Regions from separate parts of the Streptomyces sp. NPDC086835 genome, predicted to be linked through region 3. Evidence: riboswitches for the same ligand, from Rfam matches in the RefSeq annotation. Region 3 holds a riboswitch; each other region holds the start of a gene.
What was found. Region 3 has a riboswitch for thiamine pyrophosphate ahead of thiO (glycine oxidase ThiO). Riboswitches for the same ligand answer to the same signal wherever they lie in the genome.
Positions count from the first base shown of each region.

Region 1 (6,397 bases), on a different contig from region 3:
GGCCGTCCCAGCAGCCGTGCGACGGCCACGGGCAGCGTCGGGTTGTCGGGCCGGGCGATGAAGACGGTCGCGCCGAACTCGCCGAGGGAGACGGCGAACGCGAAACCGGCGGCCACCGCCAGCGCCCTGCGCACCAGCGGCAGATCGACCTCCCGCCATGCCCGCAGCGGGGAGGCGCCGAGGACCGCGGCCGCCTCCCGCAGGCGTTCGTCCACGGCGCGCAGCACGGGCAGCATCGTGCGCACGACGAAGGGCACGCCGACCAGCGCCTGGGCGAGGGGCACGAGGATCCACGAGGCCCGCAGGTCCAGCGGCGGTTCGTCGAGGGTGATGAGGAAGCCGAAGCCGACGGTCACGGCGGAGACGCCGAGCGGCAGCATGAGCAGTGCGTCGAAGCCCCGGACGAGCCTGCCCGCCCGGCGGGTGAGAGCGGCGGCGGCGAGACCGCCGACGGCGACAGAGATGGCGGTCGCGGCCAGGGCGTAGCGGAGGGAGTTCCACACGGCGTCGATCGGCGGCACGAGGAACGCTCCGCCGGAGGGGTCCACGGTGCCGAGTTCCCGGTAGTAGCCGAACCCGTAGCCGGCCGGGGTGTCGAAGGAGCGCTCGACCAGCACCGCGAGCGGCACCAGGAGCAGCACCACCACCGTGGTCAGGACGCCGCCGAGCAGCAGCCACTGAACAGTGCCGCGCGGCCGTCGCGCGGTGCGCGACGGATCGACGAGCCGCAGCGCGCTCTCCCGCCGCCGCACCGTCCAGGCGTGCACGGCCAGGACCGCGCCGACCGCCAGGAACTGCACCAGCGTCAGCACGGCCGCCGTCGGCAGGTCCAGGAACTCGGCGGTCTGCCGGTAGATCTCCACCTCGAGGGTGGAGAAGGCGGGGCCGCCGAGGATCTGCACGACACCGAAGGAGGTGAAGGTGAAGAGGAAGACCATGAGGGCGGCCGCGGCGAGCGAGGGCACCAGCGCGGGCAGCGTCACCCGCCGCCAGGCGGCGAAGCGCCCCGCGCCCAGCACCCGGGCCGCTTCCTCCTGGCGGGGGTCGAGCTGCGACCACAGGCCGCCGACGGTGCGTACGACGACGGCGTAGTTGAAGAAGACGTGCGCGAGGAGGATCGCCCACACCGTGGTGTCCAGCCGGATCCCCCACAGCTCGTCGACGAGTCCGCCGCGCCCCAGCAGCGCCAGGAACGCCGTACCGACGACGACGGTCGGCAGCACGAACGGCACGGTGACCACCGCGCGCAGCAGCCGCTTCCCGGGAAAGTCGAGCCGGGCGAACACGTACGCGCCGGGCAGCGCGATCAGCAGGGTCAACGCCGTGGACGCCAGCGCCTGCCAGGTGGTGAACCACAGGACCTCGCGGATGTCCGGCCGGCCGAGCACCTCGCCGAACCGGCCGAACTGCCAGGCCCCCTCGGCGTGGAGGCCGCGTCCGACGATCGCCGCGACGGGGTAGGCGAAGAAAAGCGCGAAGAACGCGACCGGACCGGCCATCAGGCCGAGCCGGGCCGCGTTCCCCCGCAGGGACCTGCCTACTTCACGACGAGCGAGGACCACGACCGGACCCACTGCTCACGGTTCTTCGCGATGGTGTCCGCGGCGACGGTCTCGGGCTTCTCGACCACCGCGCCGTGCTCGGTGAACAGCTCGGGCAGCTTCGCGTCCTTGACCACCGGGTTGACGAACATGTTGAGCGGCATGTCCTCCTGGAACTTCTTGCTGATCATGAAGTCCAGCAGCGCCTTGCCGCCCGCCTCGTTCTTCGCGCCCGTCAGCAGGCCCGCGAACTCGATCTGCCGGAAGCAGGTGCCGGTGGCCACGCCGGTGGGCGCCTCCGCCGGCTGCGGGTCGGAGTAGAGGACCTCGACCGGCGGGCTGGAGGCGTACGAGACGACGAGCGGGCGGTCGGCCTTGGCCTTCTTGCCGCCGGCGGAGCCGGAGAACTCCTCGTTGTACGCCTGCTCCCAGCCGTCGACGACCTTGACGCCGTTGTCCTTGAGCTTGGTCCAGTAGCCCTGCCAGCCCGACTCGCCGTACTCGCCGATGCTGCCGAGGAGGAACCCGAGGCCGGGCGAGGAGGTGGCGGCGTTCTCGACGACCAGCATGTTCTTGTACTCGGGCTTCGCGAGGTCGGCGAAGGTCCGCGGCGGCGCGAGCTTCTTGTCGGCGAAGAACTTCTTGTCGTAGTTGACGCAGATGTCGCCGGTGTCCACGGGCGTCACGCGGTGCTTGCCTGCGTCGAGCTGGACCTCCTGCGCGACCTGGTCGAGGCCCTTGGCCTCGTACGGCGTGAAGAGGTCGTTGTCGAGGGCGCGGGACAGCAGGGTGTTGTCCACACCGAAGAAGACGTCGCCCTGCGGGGAGCCCTTGGTGAGGATCTCCTTGTTGAGCGCGGTGCCCGCGTCGCCGCTCTTGAGCACCTTGACCGTGTATCCGGTCTGCGCGGTGAACTCCTTCAGCACGGCGTCGGACGCCGCGAAGGAATCATGGCTGACGAGCGTCACGGTCTTCGGGCCGCTCGCCCCGCCGGACGGGTCCTTGTCCTTGGACTCCCCGCCGCACGCCGCGAGTACGCAGACGCCGAGGGCGCCGACGAGTGCCGTACGGACGGCACGCCGAAGCTGGCTGTTCATGATGCTGCTGACTCCCTACGCCGGTATGACCCGGATCAGGTCCGAGGGTCTGCGGCCCGTGGCCGTGAAGGCCTCGCCGCACTCTCAGCGCTGTGGTGCGCTCCCCTGTCGGAATGTTTCGTTGTTCATTTGTGCGAATGCACAGGGCACAGTATCAGCCACGGCCGACGGCCCCGCGGGTCACCGCTCCTGCGCAGCCAGCTGCCCGCAGGCTCCGTCGATCTCCTGACCGCGGGTGTCCCGGACGGTGACGGGCACACCGTGGGCGGCGATGGCCTCCACGAACGCCTTCTCGTCCTCGGGGCGCGAGGCCGTCCACTTCGAACCGGGCGTCGGGTTGAGCGGGATCAGGTTCACATGGACCCGCTTGCCCTTCAGCAGCCGGCCGAGGAGGTCACCGCGCCAGGCCTGGTCGTTGATGTCGCGGATCAGCGCGTACTCGATCGAGATCCGGCGGCCCGACTTCTCTGCGTACTCCCACGCGGCGTCGAGGACCTCGCGGACCTTCCAGCGCGTGTTGACCGGGACCAGGGTGTCGCGCAGTTCGTCGTCGGGGGCGTGCAGCGACACCGCGAGACGGCACTTGAAACCCTCGTCCGCGAAGCGGAGCATCGCCGGCACCAGGCCGACGGTCGAGACCGTGATCCCGCGCTGCGAGAGACCGAGGCCGTCCGGCTCGGGGTCGGTGAGACGCCGGACGGCTCCGACGACCCTCTTGTAGTTGGCGAGCGGCTCGCCCATGCCCATGAAGACGATGTTGGACAGCCGGGCCGGCCCTCCGGGCACCTCGCCGTCGCGCAGGGCGCGCATTCCGTCGACGATCTGGTGCACGATCTCGGCGGTCGACAGGTTCCGGTCGAGACCGGCCTGCCCGGTGGCGCAGAACGGGCAGTTCATGCCGCACCCGGCCTGCGACGAGATGCACATGGTGACCCGGTCGGGGTAGCGCATCAGCACCGACTCGACCAGCGTGCCGTCGTGCAGACGCCACAGCGTCTTGCGGGTGGTGTCGTCGTCGCACGAGATGTGCCGCACTACGGACATCAGATCCGGCAGCAGCTCGGTGGCGAGCTTCTCCCGTGCGGCCGCCGGGATGTCGGTCCACTGGGCGGGGTCGTGCGCGTACCGCGCGAAGTAGTGCTGGGACAGCTGCTTGGCGCGGAACGGCTTCTCGCCGATCGCGGCGACGGCGTCCTTGCGCTCGGCGGGCGTGAGGTCGGCGAGGTGCCGCGGGGGCTTCTTGGCTCCGCGGGGCGCGACGAAGGTGAGTTCTCCTGGCTTGGGCATGGTGAATCCAGTGTCGCAGACCCCGGCCGGTGACCCTGCGGCCGATGATTCGACGGGTGGTCGTCGCAGGTGGTCGTCGGTCACACCCGTGATGCGAAGGGACGCCGGTCGAGGGTCGAGAATGACCCCATGGACCCTCTGCTGCATCTCGACCGCACGCTCGACGACCTGGATCCGCCCCGCTGGACGCCTCCTGCCGCCGACGCGACCCACCTGGTCCGGAAGGTGCACGGGCTGCGGCGCGTCCCGCTGGGCCGACTCGCTCCGGCGGATCTGCACACGCTCGTCTCGCAGCAGGTGGCCCTGCCTTACGTTCTTCCGCTCGTGGTGCGCCTGCTGCTCGAGGAGCCGCTGCTGGACGCGTACTACTACGAGGGAGACCTGCTGCTCGCCGCCGTCGAGGCCCCGGCCTCCGCCTGGGACCTGCTGCCGGACCTCGCCGACCGGCTGCGCACCGTGATCACGACACTGCCTCAGACGGCGGTCGCCGACCTGCCTCGCGGCGCCGCCGAGGAGCTCGCCCGCTTCGCGGCGCGGCCGGGGTCACCTCGCTGACCTGACGAAGAGGGCCCGCCGTCCTGGTGGACGACGGGCCCTCACACACACAGATCCAACGGGTCAGCCCGACCCTACGAAGACCACCAGCAGCAGCCACACCACCGGCGCCGTCGGCAACAGCGAGTCGAGGCGGTCCATGATGCCGCCGTGTCCGGGAAGCAGCGTGCCCATGTCCTTGATGCCGAGGTCGCGCTTGATCATCGACTCGCCGAGGTCGCCCAGCGTGGCGCTGACGGCGACCGCGAGGCCGAGGAGGAGGCCCTGCCACCACGCCCCGTCGTCGATGAGGAACTGCATGCACAGCGCCCCCGCGGCCATCGCGAACGAGACCGCGCCGAGGAGCCCTTCGCGGGTCTTGCCGGGGCTGATGCGCGGCGCGAGCTTGTGCTTGCCGAAGCGCCAGCCCACCGCGTACGCGCCGGTGTCGCTGACCACGGTGAGCAGCAGGAAGGTGAGCACCCGCTCCGGACCGTCGTCCGCCGTCAGCATCAGCGCGACGAAGGTCGCCAGGAAGGGGACGTAGAAGGCGGCGAACACGCCGGCCGTGACGTCCCTCAGATAGCCCTCCGGCCGCTCCGTCATGCGCCAGACGAGCACCGCGAGCGCCGTGAGCGCCATCGCCACCCATGCGCCCTCCGCCCCGCGGACGTAGCCGGCGACGACCATCGCCGCGCCGCCCACCGCGAGGGGGACGAGCGGAGCCTTGATCTGCTTGCGCTCCTCGAGACGGGAGGTCAGCTCCCACAGACCGACGACGACGGCGACGGCGATCACCCCGACGAAGACGGCCTTGACGAGGAACAGGGAGACGACGATCACCGCGCCGAGCCCGACGCCGACCCCTATCGCCGCGCGCAGGTCCCGGCCGGCCCGCTTCTTCTGCGGCGGTCCGGGCCGGGCTGAGGGCTGCGGAGTGGGATCGCCCGACGGCGGCGGGGTGGGCATGGGCTCCTGCGGCATCTCGTCGCGGAACAGGGGGCCGCCCGGCCGAGCGGCCCCCTGGTCACGGTCCTCGCGGTGTTCGCCGCCGCTGTGGTCCTCGGCGTCTCTACCTGCGTCGGGAAGGTCCGGCACGATGGGCATGGGGCGAGTCTGCTGCGCGTCGTGCCCATCGTATACGGGACCCACCGGGAGGGGCCCCTGGTCGGGCGGTGGCCATGCTCCGGCGTATCCGGCGCCGTGCGGGGCCCCCCAGGAAGAGTCGTTCATCAGACCTCGAGCAGCTCGGCTTCCTTGTGCTTGAGCAGCTCGTCCACCTGCGCGACGTACTTCGCGGTGGTGTCGTCGAGCTCCTTCTCCGCACGGCGGCCCTCGTCCTCGCCGACCTCGCCGTCCTTGATCAGCTTGTCGATCGTCTCCTTGGCCTTGCGGCGCACGGAGCGGATCGAGATCTTGGCGTCCTCCGCCTTGGTCTTGGCGACCTTGATGTACTCCTTGCGGCGGTCCTGGGTGAGCTCCGGGAACACCACACGGATGATGTTGCCGTCGTTGCTCGGGTTGACGCCCAGGTCGGAGTCGCGGATCGCCTGCTCGATGTTGCGCAGAGCGGTCTTGTCGAACGGCGTGACGACGGCCATCCGCGGCTCGGGAACCGAGAACGAGGCCAGCTGGTTGATCGGGGTCAGGGCACCGTAGTAGTCCGCCACGATCTTGTTGAACATCGCCGGGTGCGCACGTCCGGTGCGGATCGCGGCGAAGTCATCCTTGGCGACCAGGACGGCCTTCTCCATCTTCTCCTCGGCCTCGAGGAGGGTCTCTTCGATCACCACTTGCTCCTGCGTGTCTTGAGGTTGGCCCGGCTCGTACCGCTGGGCCGGCGGGACCTGCGTCGCGTATTGCCTGCACGGTGTCCGACCGGCAGGACTTTGTCCATCCCTCGAGGGAGGGCCCCCGGATCAGGCTCGGGTGCCCCGG
Region 1 is NZ_JBIVAU010000017.1:16,937-23,333, reverse strand. Features, by position in the region: gene ACIPJI_RS34430 (ABC transporter permease) at 1-1,499, opposite strand, end outside; gene ACIPJI_RS34425 (thiamine ABC transporter substrate-binding protein) at 1,538-2,638, opposite strand; TPP riboswitch at 2,634-2,755, opposite strand; gene rlmN (23S rRNA (adenine(2503)-C(2))-methyltransferase RlmN) at 2,819-3,925, opposite strand; gene ACIPJI_RS34415 (contact-dependent growth inhibition system immunity protein) at 4,055-4,480, shown strand; gene ACIPJI_RS34410 (phosphatidate cytidylyltransferase) at 4,544-5,692, opposite strand; gene frr (ribosome recycling factor) at 5,692-6,249, opposite strand; gene pyrH (UMP kinase) at 6,379-6,397, opposite strand, start outside.
Region 1: it holds a riboswitch for thiamine pyrophosphate, as region 3 does, so the genes downstream of both, ACIPJI_RS34425 (thiamine ABC transporter substrate-binding protein) here and thiO (glycine oxidase ThiO) in region 3, are expected to answer to the same signal.

Region 2 (6,397 bases), on a different contig from region 3:
ACCGTGCACGCGGTCCTCACCCGGGGCGACGCGGACGAATGCTGGGACCTGTTCCGCAAGTTCACCAAGCGCTTCGCCTTCCGCGACGAGGGCGGCCCGCAGGCGGTGCGGGAGCTGCTCTCCGCCTATGGCGGCCGGCGCATCGTCCATGGTCACAGCCCCATCCCGTATCTGTTGGGCGAGGTGGGCACCGAGGACGGCGAGGACGGTGACCGCCCTGTGGTCGAGGGCCCGCACGTCTACGCGGACGGGCTCGCCATCGCCATGGACGGCGGCGTGACCATGGCCGGAAAGCTTCTTGTCCAGCAACTCCCCCTGACGGACTGAGCCGACTGCGGCAGGCGATTTACGGAAACCCCCTGTCACCCTGTGCCGTAACCGCTCTACCATCGGCCTATCCGTAGCAGACTCTCCTCCGTTTTCGCTCGACCGCCCGTCATACGGGCCGTCCGGCCCTACGGAGCATCGGGGGATGCACATGAAAAGCGCTCCGCACCTGCTGAACGAGGACCGCGCCGAGTACCAGCGGGTCCTCGACGAAGCACTGCGCAACGCCCATGAACGCCCTGACCTCGCCGCCGTGGGCCTGCGCCTCAACGCCGAGCAGCTGCGCACCATGGCGCTCAACGCGACGGCCCTGATAGCCGCCTCGGCCGCCGCCGAGTACGAGCACTATGTGAAAGTGCGCCGGGAGATGCGCACGTCCACGGCGGCCGCCTCGGTAAACGGCTCCGTGCTGTCCCCGACCGTCGGGCAGAGCGCGGAGGGCGGCGGCGCCGGCTTCGCCGCCGTCATCGCGGTGCTCGCCCCCGTCCTCGCCGGGACCGCCGCGGCGATCTTCCTGCTCGTCGGCTACATCCTGAAGATGCTCAGCCCCACGCCGTCGTTCGCCGACGCCCTGCTGACGGCCGGGTGGTTCTTCGGCGCCCTCACGGCGGCCGCCATCCTGGTCGCCGCGGTGGGGCTGCTCCTGACCGCCCTGCGCAACGGCGCCGCCCAGGTGGCGGAACAGGTGCCCGCCGGAGAGCTGCCGGACGAGGTGTCCAGAGCGAAGGACGCGTGGCGCCACGCCCTCCTGGAGCGCGGAATCCTGCCCTTCCTGCGGGCCGCCCTCGCCGACCCGAGCGCCGATCCGGCGTCCACCGCACCACCGCGGCCGGTCAGCCGGATCCCCAAGATCGGGTTCAGCGGGCCGGAGTTCTCCAGCCCCGCGGAGGGGTCGACCGCCGGGCAGCGGCCGACCTTCACCAGCCCGGACTTCACCAGCCCCGACTTCGGCGGTCCGGAACACCGGCCGGAGTGATCAGCGGCCGGGGCAGGTGGAGGCACGGGCCGGGTGGAGGGCACGGGCCGACGCCTCGGCGCCGGCCTGCCCCCTCACCCGTCGGTGCGCCCGCGGGTCAGTCCGCGATCGGCAGATACACCCGGTTGCCCGCCGCAGCGAACTCCCGTGACTTCTCCGCCATGCCGGCTTCGGCCTCCGCGAGGGCGCCCCCGTCTCCGAGATCGCCGCCGTGCTTGCGCCTGATGTCCTGGGAGATCTTCATCGAGCAGAACTTCGGACCGCACATCGAGCAGAAGTGCGCGGTCTTCGCCGGCTCGGCCGGCAGCGTCTCGTCGTGGAACTCCCGGGCCGTGTCCGGGTCGAGGGCCAGATTGAACTGGTCCTCCCACCGGAACTCGAAGCGCGCGTCGGACAGCGCGTCGTCCCACTCCTGGGCCCCCGGATGCCCCTTGGCGAGGTCCGCCGCGTGCGCGGCGATCTTGTAGGTGATGACGCCGGTCTTCACGTCGTCACGGTCCGGAAGGCCGAGGTGCTCCTTGGGCGTCACGTAGCAGAGCATGGCCGTGCCCCACCAAGCGATCATGGCCGCTCCGATGCCGGAGGTGATGTGGTCGTAGGCAGGGGCCACATCGGTGGTGAGCGGGCCGAGGGTGTAGAACGGGGCCTCCTCGCAGATCTCCTGCTGAAGGTCGATGTTCTCCTTGATCTTGTGCATCGGGACGTGACCGGGGCCTTCGATCATCGTCTGCACATTGAAACGCTTGGCGATCGAGTTGAGCTCCCCGAGCGTTTTCAACTCGGCGAACTGCGCTTCGTCGTTGGCGTCCGCGATCGAGCCGGGCCGCAGGCCGTCACCGAGGGAGTACGTGACGTCGTACGCGGCAAGGATCTCGCACAGCTCCTCGAAGTGCTCGTAGAGGAAGGACTCCTTGTGGTGCGCGAGGCACCACGCTGCCATGATCGAACCGCCGCGCGAGACGATGCCGGTCTTGCGGCGCGCCGTCAACGGCACGTAGCGCAGCAGCACCCCCGCGTGGACCGTCATGTAGTCGACGCCCTGCTCGGCCTGTTCGATGACGGTGTCCTTGTAGACGTCCCAGGTCAGCTCCTCGGCCTTGCCGTCGACCTTCTCCAGTGCCTGGTACAGCGGCACGGTGCCGATCGGCACGGGGGAGTTGCGCAGCACCCACTCGCGGGTGGTGTGGATGTTGCGCCCCGTGGACAGGTCCATGACCGTGTCGGCGCCCCAGCGGGTCGCCCAGGTCATCTTCTCCACCTCCTCCTCGATGGAGGAGGTGACCGCGGAGTTGCCGATGTTGGCGTTGACCTTCACCAGGAACCGCTTGCCGATGATCATCGGCTCGATCTCCGGGTGGTTGACGTTCGCCGGCAGGACGGCCCGGCCGGCCGCGATCTCCTCCCGCACCACCTCGGGGGAGACGTTCTCGCGGATGGCGACGTACTCCATCTCCGGCGTGATCTCGCCGCGGCGGGCGTACGCGAGCTGGGTGACCGCCTGGCCGTCACGTCCGCGGCGGGGCTGGCGCGGGCGGCCGGGAAAGACCGCGTCGAGGTTGCGCAGCCCCCCGCGCGGGGACGTGTGCTTGATCCCGTCGTCCTCGGGCCTGACGGGCCGCCCCGCGTACTCCTCGGTGTCGCCGCGACCGATGATCCAGTTCTCCCGCAGCGGCGGCAGGCCGCGGCGTACATCGGTCTCGACGTTCGGGTCGGTGTACGGGCCGGACGTGTCGTACAGCGTCACGTCCTTGCCGTTGGTGAGGTGCACCTTGCGGACCGGCACACGGAGGTCGGGGCGGGAACCCTCGACGTATCCCTTGTGCCAGCCGATGGACTTCCCGGCCTCGTCGTTCTGGTTCGAGGCAGGCGTGCGTGCGTCCGATACGGTCATGAGACCTACTCCCTACGCCGGCATTACCCGGTAACAGGTTCGGCGGTCGGCGCAGCTGTCCCGTACGGATGTACGAAGGTCAGCGCCCTCTCAGCCCGGTGCTCCGAGCTCCCGCGTGTGCAAAGGTGCCACCACGCTAGCGTCATATCTGGCGCGCTGAACAGAGGGCCCCTCCTGCTCTTGCGATGATCGGTCCGTGACCTCATCGCCGCAGCCCCCAGAACCGCACGGCCAGGCCCACAGTCATGTGCACAGTCATGGGCCCGCCGCGCCAGTCTCCAAGCACCTTCGCAAGGTCATCGCCGCCGTGCTCATCCCCTTCGCGACAGCCGTCCTCGTCGGCCTCGCCGTGCTGTGGCCGGGGGGCGCACCCGGCCATGAGCGCACCGGTGTCGGCTTCGACCGGCAGACCGAAGAGGGCAAGGTGGTCTCTCTCGAGTGGGTCGACTGCAAGGACGTCAACGCCGCCCAGGTCCCACCGACCGGCGACACCTCCACGCCGGAGGGTCGCGAGGCCGTCAACTCGCAGCAGGGCCAGTGCGCCAGGGCGACCGTCGAAGTGACCACGGGCAAGGACAAGGGCCGTACCTTCGTCGAGATCGTCCAGCCTGACGCACCGCGGCAGTTGGAGGAAGGGCAGGGTGTGGTCGTCGCGTACGCCCCGGACGCGCCCCGCGATCTCCAGTACTCGGTGACGGACGTCGACCGGGGACTCCCCATGGCGGTGCTGGCCGGGATCTTCGCACTCGTCGTGGTGCTCGTCGGCCGGATGCGGGGCGTGATGGCCCTGATCTCGCTCGCCGCCTCGTTCGCCCTGCTGACGCTCTTCATCCTGCCCGCGATCCTGCAGGGGTCCAATCCCCTGGTCGTGGCCGTGGTCGGGGCGAGCGCCATCATGCTGATCGCGCTCTACATGTGCCACGGGGTGACCGCGCGGACCTCCGTCGCGGTGCTCGGCACACTGATCTCCTTGCTGCTGATCGGTCTGCTCGGCTCACTGTTCATCGACTGGGCCAGTCTCAGTGGGAACACCGACGACAACACCGGTCTGATCCACGGCCTTTATCCGGAGATCGACATGAGCGGTCTGCTGCTGGCCGGAGTCATCATCGGCTCGCTCGGCGTTCTGGACGACGTGACGGTGACGCAGACCTCGGCCGTGTGGGAGCTGCATCAGGCCGACCCCGACATGGGGCCCCGGGCGCTCTACCGCTCGGCCATCCGCATCGGCCGCGACCACATCGCGTCCGTCGTCAACACACTGGTGCTCGCCTACGCGGGTGCCGCGCTGCCGCTGCTGCTCCTCTTCTCCATCGCGCAGTCCAGCGTGGGCACCGTCGCCAACAGCGAGTTGGTGGCCGAGGAGATCGTACGGACGCTGGTGGGGTCGATCGGCCTGGTCGCGTCGGTGCCGGTGACGACCGCCCTCGCCACCCTGGTGGTCTCCGCGGACCGCCCCGGTCGGGCGGGACCGGGCAACCCGAACGGGGCGCCGGCGCGGACCGGGAGGGGGCGGCGACGCAAGGCGTGAGCGGAGGGTGAGGCGGCGGGGCAGGCGCTTCAGCCGGCGTTCTCCTCGGCGAGGATGCGGCCGAGCGCCTCCTCCAGGCTGACCTCGAAGTCACCGAGCGTGAGCTCTTGCCCCATCGGCAGCAGCTTGTCCGTGCGGTCGAGGAAGGCGACCAGCGGCGCCGCTCCCGCCCTGAACAGTGCGGAATCCGCGCCGACGCGAAGCCTGATGATGACGTCCGACAGGCTTTCCGGTCCGACGGGCGCGATGTGCACATCACCGTCGCCGCTCGGCCCATTGATCCCGTCGAGCAGCAGCTCCCGCCCGAATGCCCAGGTCACAGGCGCGTCACCGGGCAGGTGGAAGGTCATCCGCACCGCGTACGGATCTCCTGTCTCGTAATCCAGTCCCACCGGAATCCGGAAGGAGAGTTCCTCGGAGACGAGGAACCTCATCAGAACCTCGGCCTGGACCGACTCGCGCATCACATACCCCGCAGCAGATGAAGCAATGAATGAAACCGCACTGACAAAGCAGAAGAAAACGGCCAGGAACAATCCCCTGGACCCTCTTGACGCCATCGTGGTCGAAGGCCTAGCAGATCACAAGGAGTGATATTTCAGATACTGATAGAGAAGGCAAGTGACCCCAACAGCCCACCGATTCCGGTGCGCAACTGCTCAACTGCCGGAAGCAGCCTGGCCTCCTGGTCCAACGGAAGAGAAATGGCCATCGTTGCGGCTTGGCAACCAACAGTGATCGGAATGGCGGCACAGACCGTGCCGATTGCATATTCCTCCCGTTCCACGACCGGCTCCATGGATCCTCGCGCGGCGAGCCGCTCGAGCATCGTGCGCCCGTCACGCACCGTGTACGGCGTCACGGGTTGCACGGGATGGCGGCTCAGGTGGTCGCGGCGTGACGATTCGTCGAGCTGTCCGAGCAGGCACTGGCCCAGCGCGTGTGCGTGTCCGGTCTCCCGGAAGTCGGCCCACTCGGGCACTGCGGGGGCGTAGGGCGTGTCGGAGACCGCGACGATGTCGATCTCGCCCTCGCGGTAGACGGCGAAGTAGACGGGGACACCGATCGCGTCCCGCCAGTGCGCGAGGGAATCCTCGAGAGTGCTGCGACGATTCTCCGGCGTGCCGCCGACCAGACGTTCGACGGCGTCCCCGAGCGTGTACACGCCGCTCCGACGCCGCAGGTAATCGTCGTGGGTCAGGGTCCGCAGCAGGTGGTAGGCGGTCGGCAGAGGGATCCCGGCCTCGCGTGCGAGTTGCTTCGCCGGAGCCCCGTCCGGGTGTGCGCCGGCCGCTTCCAGCAGCCTCAACGCACGCTGCACGGAGCTGATCAGGGTAGGTGCAGCGGCTTTCGTCGCCCCGGCCACAGGTCACCCCCAGGCATGGTGGCGGGCAGCAAGCCCACCCGCGAGGGGGCCGCCCCCGCGCGGCCGCCGCGGCCCCGAGCCCTCGACAGGCATCGGCCCCGGAACACCTGGAGGTGCTGATGGAAACGCCCTGATCCGGGTGCCCCGAGGAGCGGCAGAGGGGAGCCACACTAACCGGAGCGTCCGACCGCGTATGCCGATTGCCCGGCCGTTCCCCCGGCCGGGCTAACAGCGGCTCCTGCGGCTACCAGTCACTGCGTGAGCTGGAGGACGACATGAACTTCCTTACGACGAAGACGAGTCCGC
Region 2 is NZ_JBIVAU010000010.1:164,193-170,589, forward strand. Features, by position in the region: gene ACIPJI_RS28625 (metallophosphoesterase) at 1-327, shown strand, start outside; gene ACIPJI_RS28630 (hypothetical protein) at 473-1,303, shown strand; gene thiC (phosphomethylpyrimidine synthase ThiC) at 1,401-3,194, opposite strand; TPP riboswitch at 3,187-3,319, opposite strand; gene ACIPJI_RS28640 (YibE/F family protein) at 3,391-4,725, shown strand; gene ACIPJI_RS28645 (SsgA family sporulation/cell division regulator) at 4,755-5,189, opposite strand; gene ACIPJI_RS28650 (helix-turn-helix domain-containing protein) at 5,324-6,091, opposite strand; gene ACIPJI_RS28655 (DUF5326 family protein) at 6,336-6,397, opposite strand, start outside.
Region 2: it holds a riboswitch for thiamine pyrophosphate, as region 3 does, so the genes downstream of both, thiC (phosphomethylpyrimidine synthase ThiC) here and thiO (glycine oxidase ThiO) in region 3, are expected to answer to the same signal.

Region 3 (6,397 bases):
CACGTCCGGCACCTCCGCCATCCGCGGGCCCTTGGAGACCGTCAGCGTGACCGTGTCGCCACGGGCCAGCCTGGCCCCCTCGGCGGCCGACTGCCGGGCGACGGAACCGGCCTCCTGCTCGGAGTGGATCCGCTCCTCGGCGACCTTCACCTTCAGACCGGCTTCCTCGAGTTCGGCCGTCGCGTCCTCGACGGAGTCACCCGTCACATCGGGCATGTCGATCGGCGCACCCTTGCTGACGACGATCGACACGGCGGTGTCGGGGCTCCGTCCGCTGCCGGCGGCCGGGTCGGTGCGGACCACCGAACCCTGCGCGACGCTCTCGTCGAACTCCCTGGTCACCACGCCCGGCGCCAGTCCCACCTTGCGCAGCTCGCGCTCAGCCTCCGCCAGCGGCCTGCCGGACAGGTCGGGGACCTTAACGATCTCCGGACCGCGGGAGACGGTGATCGTCACGGAGCCGTTGCCCCGTATCCGCTCGTTCGTGCCCGGGTCGCTCTTGATGACGGTGCCACGGGCCACCGTCTCGCTGAAGTCGTGGCGGACGGTCTTCAGGTCCAGGCCCGCCTTGTCGAGCGCCTCCCGGGCCTGCTGCTCGCTCTTGCCGATCAGCGGCGGGACACGGGTGAACTGGCCCGAGTTGATGTACCAGACACCCGCACCCACACCGATCACGGTGATCACCGCGAGCAGCAGGGCGAACAGACCGCGGCGCGACAACGGCAGGCTCCGGCCGGCCGGACGCAGCGGCTCGGGCTCCGGCCGCTCAGGAGGCGGCAGGATCAGCCGGGCCGTGTGGTGCACCCCGGGCTCCGCGCCGGCCGGCGCCCGCAGGATGACGTCCGTACGGTCCTCGTCGGAGGCGTCACCGTCCGCTCCGCCCTCCGCCGGTTCCCCGGTGCGGGCGCGCGGCGGGACCGCGTCCAGCTGCTCGGCGCCGAGCGCCGCCCGCGCCTCACGCGCCTGGGCCAGCAGGGCCACCGCGTCGTGCGGGCGGACCTCGGGATTGCGGGCCGTCGCGCTCGCCACCAGCTCGTCCAGCTCGACGGCGAGCCCCGGGAAGAGCGCGGAAGGCGCCGGGACGTCCGCGTTCAGATGCTGGAACAGCACCTGGGCCGGAGTGTCGCCGGCGTGCGGCTTGGCGCCCGTCAGCATCTCGTAGAGGACGACGCCGCAGGCGTACACATCGGCGCGGGTGTCGGCCGTGCCGTACTCGATCTGCTCCGGTGCGAGATAGGAGACGGTGCCGAGCACCGTGCCCGAGGTGTTGGTCACGGAACCGACCGCGCGCACCAGACCGAAGTCGGCGACCTTGACCCGGCCGTCGTCCCCTATGAGCACGTTCTCCGGCTTCATGTCCCGGTGCACGAACCCGGCCCGGTGCGCGGCGCCGAGCGCGGCCAGCACGGGCTCCAGGATGTCGAGCGCGGCCCGCGGCTGGAGCGCGCCGCGCTCACGCAGGACGTCACGGAGGGTGCAGCCCTCCACGTACTCCATCGCCAGGTACACGTACGCGCCCTGAGCGCCCTGGTCGAAGACCCCGACCACGTTCGGGTGCGCCAGCCGTGCGACGGACTTCGCCTCGCGGATGAACCGCTCCACGAACGTGACGTCCGTGGCGAGATCCGGATGCATCACCTTGAGAGCGAGCACCCGGTCGAGCCGGGTGTCGACGGCCCGGTAGACCGTGGCCATGCCGCCGACGGCGATGCGCGCATCGACGCGGTAGCGGCCGTCGAGCACCTGCCCGACGAGAGGGTCCTGGAGGGTCGTATCCACGCGGCGATTCTACGAGCCGGGGAGACGGGGTCCGACGGGCCGGACCGGGACGGGGCGGGACTGCAGCCGAGCTGTGACGCGGTGGTGGCGGGGGCGTGGCCGCCGCAGGGGGTGTTCCGGGGGCTCTGCCCCGGGCCCCCGCGCGAAGCGCGGTACGGGCCTGGCGGGCCCCCAAGCGGCGGAGCCGCACATCGGTACAGCGCGAAGGGGCGGGCAGGGGAACAGGCCCGCCGCAGGCGACACGCACCCGCACCCCCGGAACCCGCCCCCTCAGAACGCCGGTCGCTCCGGGTCGAGCGCCCCCCGCCCCTCGTGCGGCGAGGACGCCATCGCGAAGTGGCGTCGCGGGATCCGGCCCGCGCGGAACGCCAGCCGGCCCGCCTCCACCGCGTGGCGCATCGCCTCCGCCATCAGGACCGGCTCCTGCGCCCGCGTCACCGCCGACGCCAGCATCACCGCCGCGCATCCGAGCTCCATCGCCAGCGCGGCGTCCGACGCCGTGCCGGCGCCCGCGTCCAGGATGACGGGGACGTCCGCCTGCTCGACGATCAGCTGGAAGTTGTGCGGGTTGCGGATGCCGAGCCCGGAGCCGATCGGCGAGCCGAGCGGCATGATCGCCGCGCAGCCCACGTCCTGGAGCTTTCGCGCGAGCACCGGGTCGTCGTTCGTGTACGGCAGCACGGTGAAGCCGTCGTCGACGAGTGCCTCCGCCGCGTCGAGCAGCTCCACGCCGTCCGGCAGCAGTGTCCGCTCGTCCGCGACGACCTCGAGCTTGATCCAGTCGGTGCCGAGGGCCTCCCGGGCCAGGCGGGCGGTGAGCACCGCCTCGCCGGCGGTGAAGCAGCCGGCGGTGTTCGGCAGGACCTGGATGCCGAGCCGGTCCAGGACGGACAGCACGGACCCCTGGACCGTCGGGTCGAGGCGCCGCATCGCGACGGTCGTCAGTTCCGTGCCGCTCGCGACGAGCGACCGCTCGAGCACCTCGAGGCTGGGCGCCCCGCCCGTGCCCATGATCAGACGGGAGTCGAAGGTGGTCCCTCCGAGAGTGAAACGGTCGTCGGCCATGGCCGTTCAGCCTCCCTGCACTGCGGTGAGAATCTCGACGCGGTCCCCGTCACCGAGCCGCGTGGCGGCCCATTCGCCCCGCGGGACGACCGCCTCGTTGACGGCGGCGGCGACGCCGGAGGGCGCGGCGGAGAGAGCTGTGACGACCACGTCCAGCGTGGTGCCGGCCGCGACGTGGCGGGCCTCGCCGTTGACGAGGACGCGGATCGGATCGCCGACGGCGGCCGGGGCGACGACGGGGGCAGCGGCAGGGGCGGCGACAGCGGTGTCGGCGCTGTCGTTGACGGAGGTGTTCATGCGGGCTGCTCCTGAAGGACGGACGAGAAGCGGCGTGGGGAGAAGGGCCGTGCCACTTCGGGCAGTTCACCGGTCGTCAGCGCGTCGGCCAGCACATCGCCGGTGACGGGCGTCAGCAGCACGCCGTTGCGGTAGTGCCCGGTGGCCAGCAGCAGTCCGAGCAGTTCGGTGGGGCCCAGCAGCGGCGCGTTGTCGGGGGAGCCGGGGCGCAGTCCCGCCCGGGTCTCGGTGAGGGGCAGTTCCGTGATCCCGGGCACCAGCTCGTGCGCGTCGCGCAGCAGCTCGTACACCCCGCCCGCGGTGACCGTCGTGTCCCAGCCGAGCTCCTCGCTGGTCGCGCCCACCACCAGCTCGCCGTCCTCGCGTGGCACGAGGTAGACATGGCTGCCGCGGACCACGGCGCGCACCGTGCGGGACAGGAACGGCGCGTAGGGGCGTGGCACGGTCAGCCGCAGGACCTGGCCCTTCACCGGGCGTACGGGCGGGAGCACGTCCTTCGGTACGCCCTCCAGCCGTCCGCTCATGCTGCCGCCGGCCAGGACGACCTGTCCCGCGGTGACTTCGGAGCCGTCGGCGAGCACCGCCCCGGTCGCCCGGTCGCCCGTCACGAGCAGCCGCTCCGCCCAGCTGCGGCGGAAGTCGACCCCGGCCCGCTCGCAGGCGGTGATCAGGGCCGCGGCCAGCCGGCGGGGGTCGACCTGGTGGTCGCCGTCGACCCGCAGCCCGCCACGGACGCCGGGGGCGAGCATCGGCTCGAGGCGGCGGCATTCGCGGCCGGTGAGCCACTCGGACGAGAGCCCCGACCGGTGCTGGAGGGCGTGCAGTTCACGCAGATGCGCCCGGTCGTCGGCGTCGAGGGCGACGGCGAGCGTGCCGCAGGAGCGGTAGCCCACCCGCCCGCCGGACGTCTCCTCCAGCTCGGCGACGAAGTCCGGATAGCGGTGCGCGGATTCGAGGTTGAGGCCGAGCAGCGTCTGCTCGCCGTAGTGCAGTTCGGTGACGGCGGCCAGCATCCCGGCGGCGACCTGCGCCGCCCCGCCGCCCGGTTCCGGATCGGCGACGGCGACCCGTAGGCCCCGCTGCGCGGTGCGCCAGGCCGTGACCAGGCCGATGATCCCGCCCCCGATGACGAGGACGTCTGGGCTCGGTGTACGAGACATGGGCGTCCAGCCCCTCCCTTCGCCGGCATGACCCGGATCAGGTTCGTACGGTCGGAGGCCGTCCAGCCTCCCTCTCAGCCCGGTGCGTCCGGGCTCCCGCGAGTGCCTTACGGTGGCCACCCTAACCGCACGACCCGACGCGTTGTAAGGGAGCCGCAGCAGTGGCGAAGTCGCTCGACGGACTTGTTCTCTCCCCGGTCGCCGACCAGGCCCCGGGCCAGGTCGGCACCCGGACCCGGTTCACGTACCACGAGGAGCAGGGCAGGATCTGGGCCGAGTACGAAGGCGGCGACGTGGTCCGCGGCCACCTGGTGGGCACCAGGGACGGCGACCGGCTGGACTTCCGCTATGTGCAGCTCAAGACGGACGGCGGGACCTCGTCCGGCCACTGCCTCTCCACGGTCGTGGACCTGCCGGACGGCCGGGTGCGGCTTGAGGAGAGCTGGCAGTGGGAGTCCCAGGAGGGCAGCGGGACGAGCGTCGTGGAGGAGCAGGCTTCCTGACCACGCGCCTCCTGACCCCCAGTCAGGTACGTATGGTGTGCGGGTGGACGAACGGCAGCATCAGACGCGGGCGGACGAAGGGCAGCGGACGGCGGCGGCGCGGCGGCGCGTGGTGATCGTCGGCGCCGGCATGGCCGGTGTGCAGACCGCGGTCGCCCTTCGCGAGCAGGGATTCACCGGCACGGTCACCCTGATCGGCGCGGAGCCGCACCAGCCGTACGACAGGCCGCCACTGTCCAAGGCGATCCTGCTCGGCAAGGCGGAGGACTCCGCCTTCGACATCGACTTCGAGGCGCTCGGCGTGGAACTGCGCCTGGGCCTCGAGGTGACCCGGGTGCGGACCGACGCGCACGAGGTCGACACCGTGTCCGGCCCGGTCCCGTACGACGTGCTGGTCCTGGCCACCGGCGCCGAGCCGGTCACCCTGCCCGGCGCCGTCGGCGTCCCCGGTGTCCATCTGCTGCGCACGCTCGACGACGCCGCCCGGCTGCGGCCGCTGCTCGCCGAGCAGCACGACATCGTCGTGGTCGGCGCCGGCTGGATCGGCGCCGAGTTCGCGACCGCCGCGCGCCGGGCGGGGTGCCGCGTCACCGTCGTCGAGGCCGCGGGCCGCCCGCTCGCCGGGACCATGCCCGCCGAGGTCGCCGCCCCGATGGCCGCCTGGTACGAGCAGCACGGGGCCGAACTGATCACCGGCGCCAGGGTGGAAGCCGTCGAGCCGGGAGCCGTCGTCCTGGCCGGAGGGCGCAGGATCCCGGCCGGCGCCGTGGTCGTCGGTATCGGCGCGCGCCCCGCCACCGCCCTGCTCGCGGGCTCCGGCATCGAACTCGGCCCGGACGGCGCGGTGGTCGCCGACCGGTATCTGCGTGCGTCAGCGCCCGACGTGTACGCCGTCGGGGACTGCGCCTCCTACCCGTCCGGCCGTTACGGCGAGCGGCTGCTCGTCCACCACTGGGACAACGCGCTCCAGGGGCCGGGCACGGTCGCGGCGAACATCGTCGGCGACCAGGAGCCGGAGCCGCGGACCCCCGAGGTGTACGACCCGGTGCCGTACTTCTGGTCCGAGCAGTTCGGCCGCTTCGTCCAGTACGCGGGCCACCACGGCGCCGCCGACACGCTGCTGTGGCGCGGCAGTCCGGCGGAGGACACATGGTCGGTGCTGTGGCTGCGCGAGGGTGCGCTGGTTGCCCTGCTGACGGTGGGCAGGCCCCGTGATCTGGCACAGGGCCGCAAGCTGATCGTGTCCGGGACCGAGCTGGACCCGGCGAGGGCGGCCGACCCTTCCGTACCTCTGAAGGCGGCGGCACGGTAGGTCCTGGCTACCGACTGTCGGTCCTGGATGGCAGGCTTGTCCCCGTGACCGAGATTGACGCAAAGATCGATGCCCTCGTCCCCGCCTGGCTCTACCTGCCGGACATCGCGGAAATGCTCGATGTCGAGGTGACGCGCGTGCGGCAGCTGGTCAAGGACGGCCAGCTGATCGCCGTGCGCCGCGGTGAGAACAGGGCGCTCCAGGTGCCTGCCGCCTTCATCGACGGCAACAAGGTGGTCAAGGGCCTCTCCGGGACCCTGACCCTGCTGAGGGACGACGGC
Region 3 is NZ_JBIVAU010000001.1:1,053,455-1,059,851, forward strand. Features, by position in the region: gene pknB (Stk1 family PASTA domain-containing Ser/Thr kinase) at 1-1,779, opposite strand, end outside; gene ACIPJI_RS04895 (thiazole synthase) at 2,050-2,844, opposite strand; gene thiS (sulfur carrier protein ThiS) at 2,851-3,141, opposite strand; gene thiO (glycine oxidase ThiO) at 3,138-4,301, opposite strand; TPP riboswitch at 4,299-4,411, opposite strand; gene ACIPJI_RS04910 (hypothetical protein) at 4,463-4,804, shown strand; gene ACIPJI_RS04915 (NAD(P)/FAD-dependent oxidoreductase) at 4,935-6,116, shown strand; gene ACIPJI_RS04920 (Rv2175c family DNA-binding protein) at 6,161-6,397, shown strand, end outside.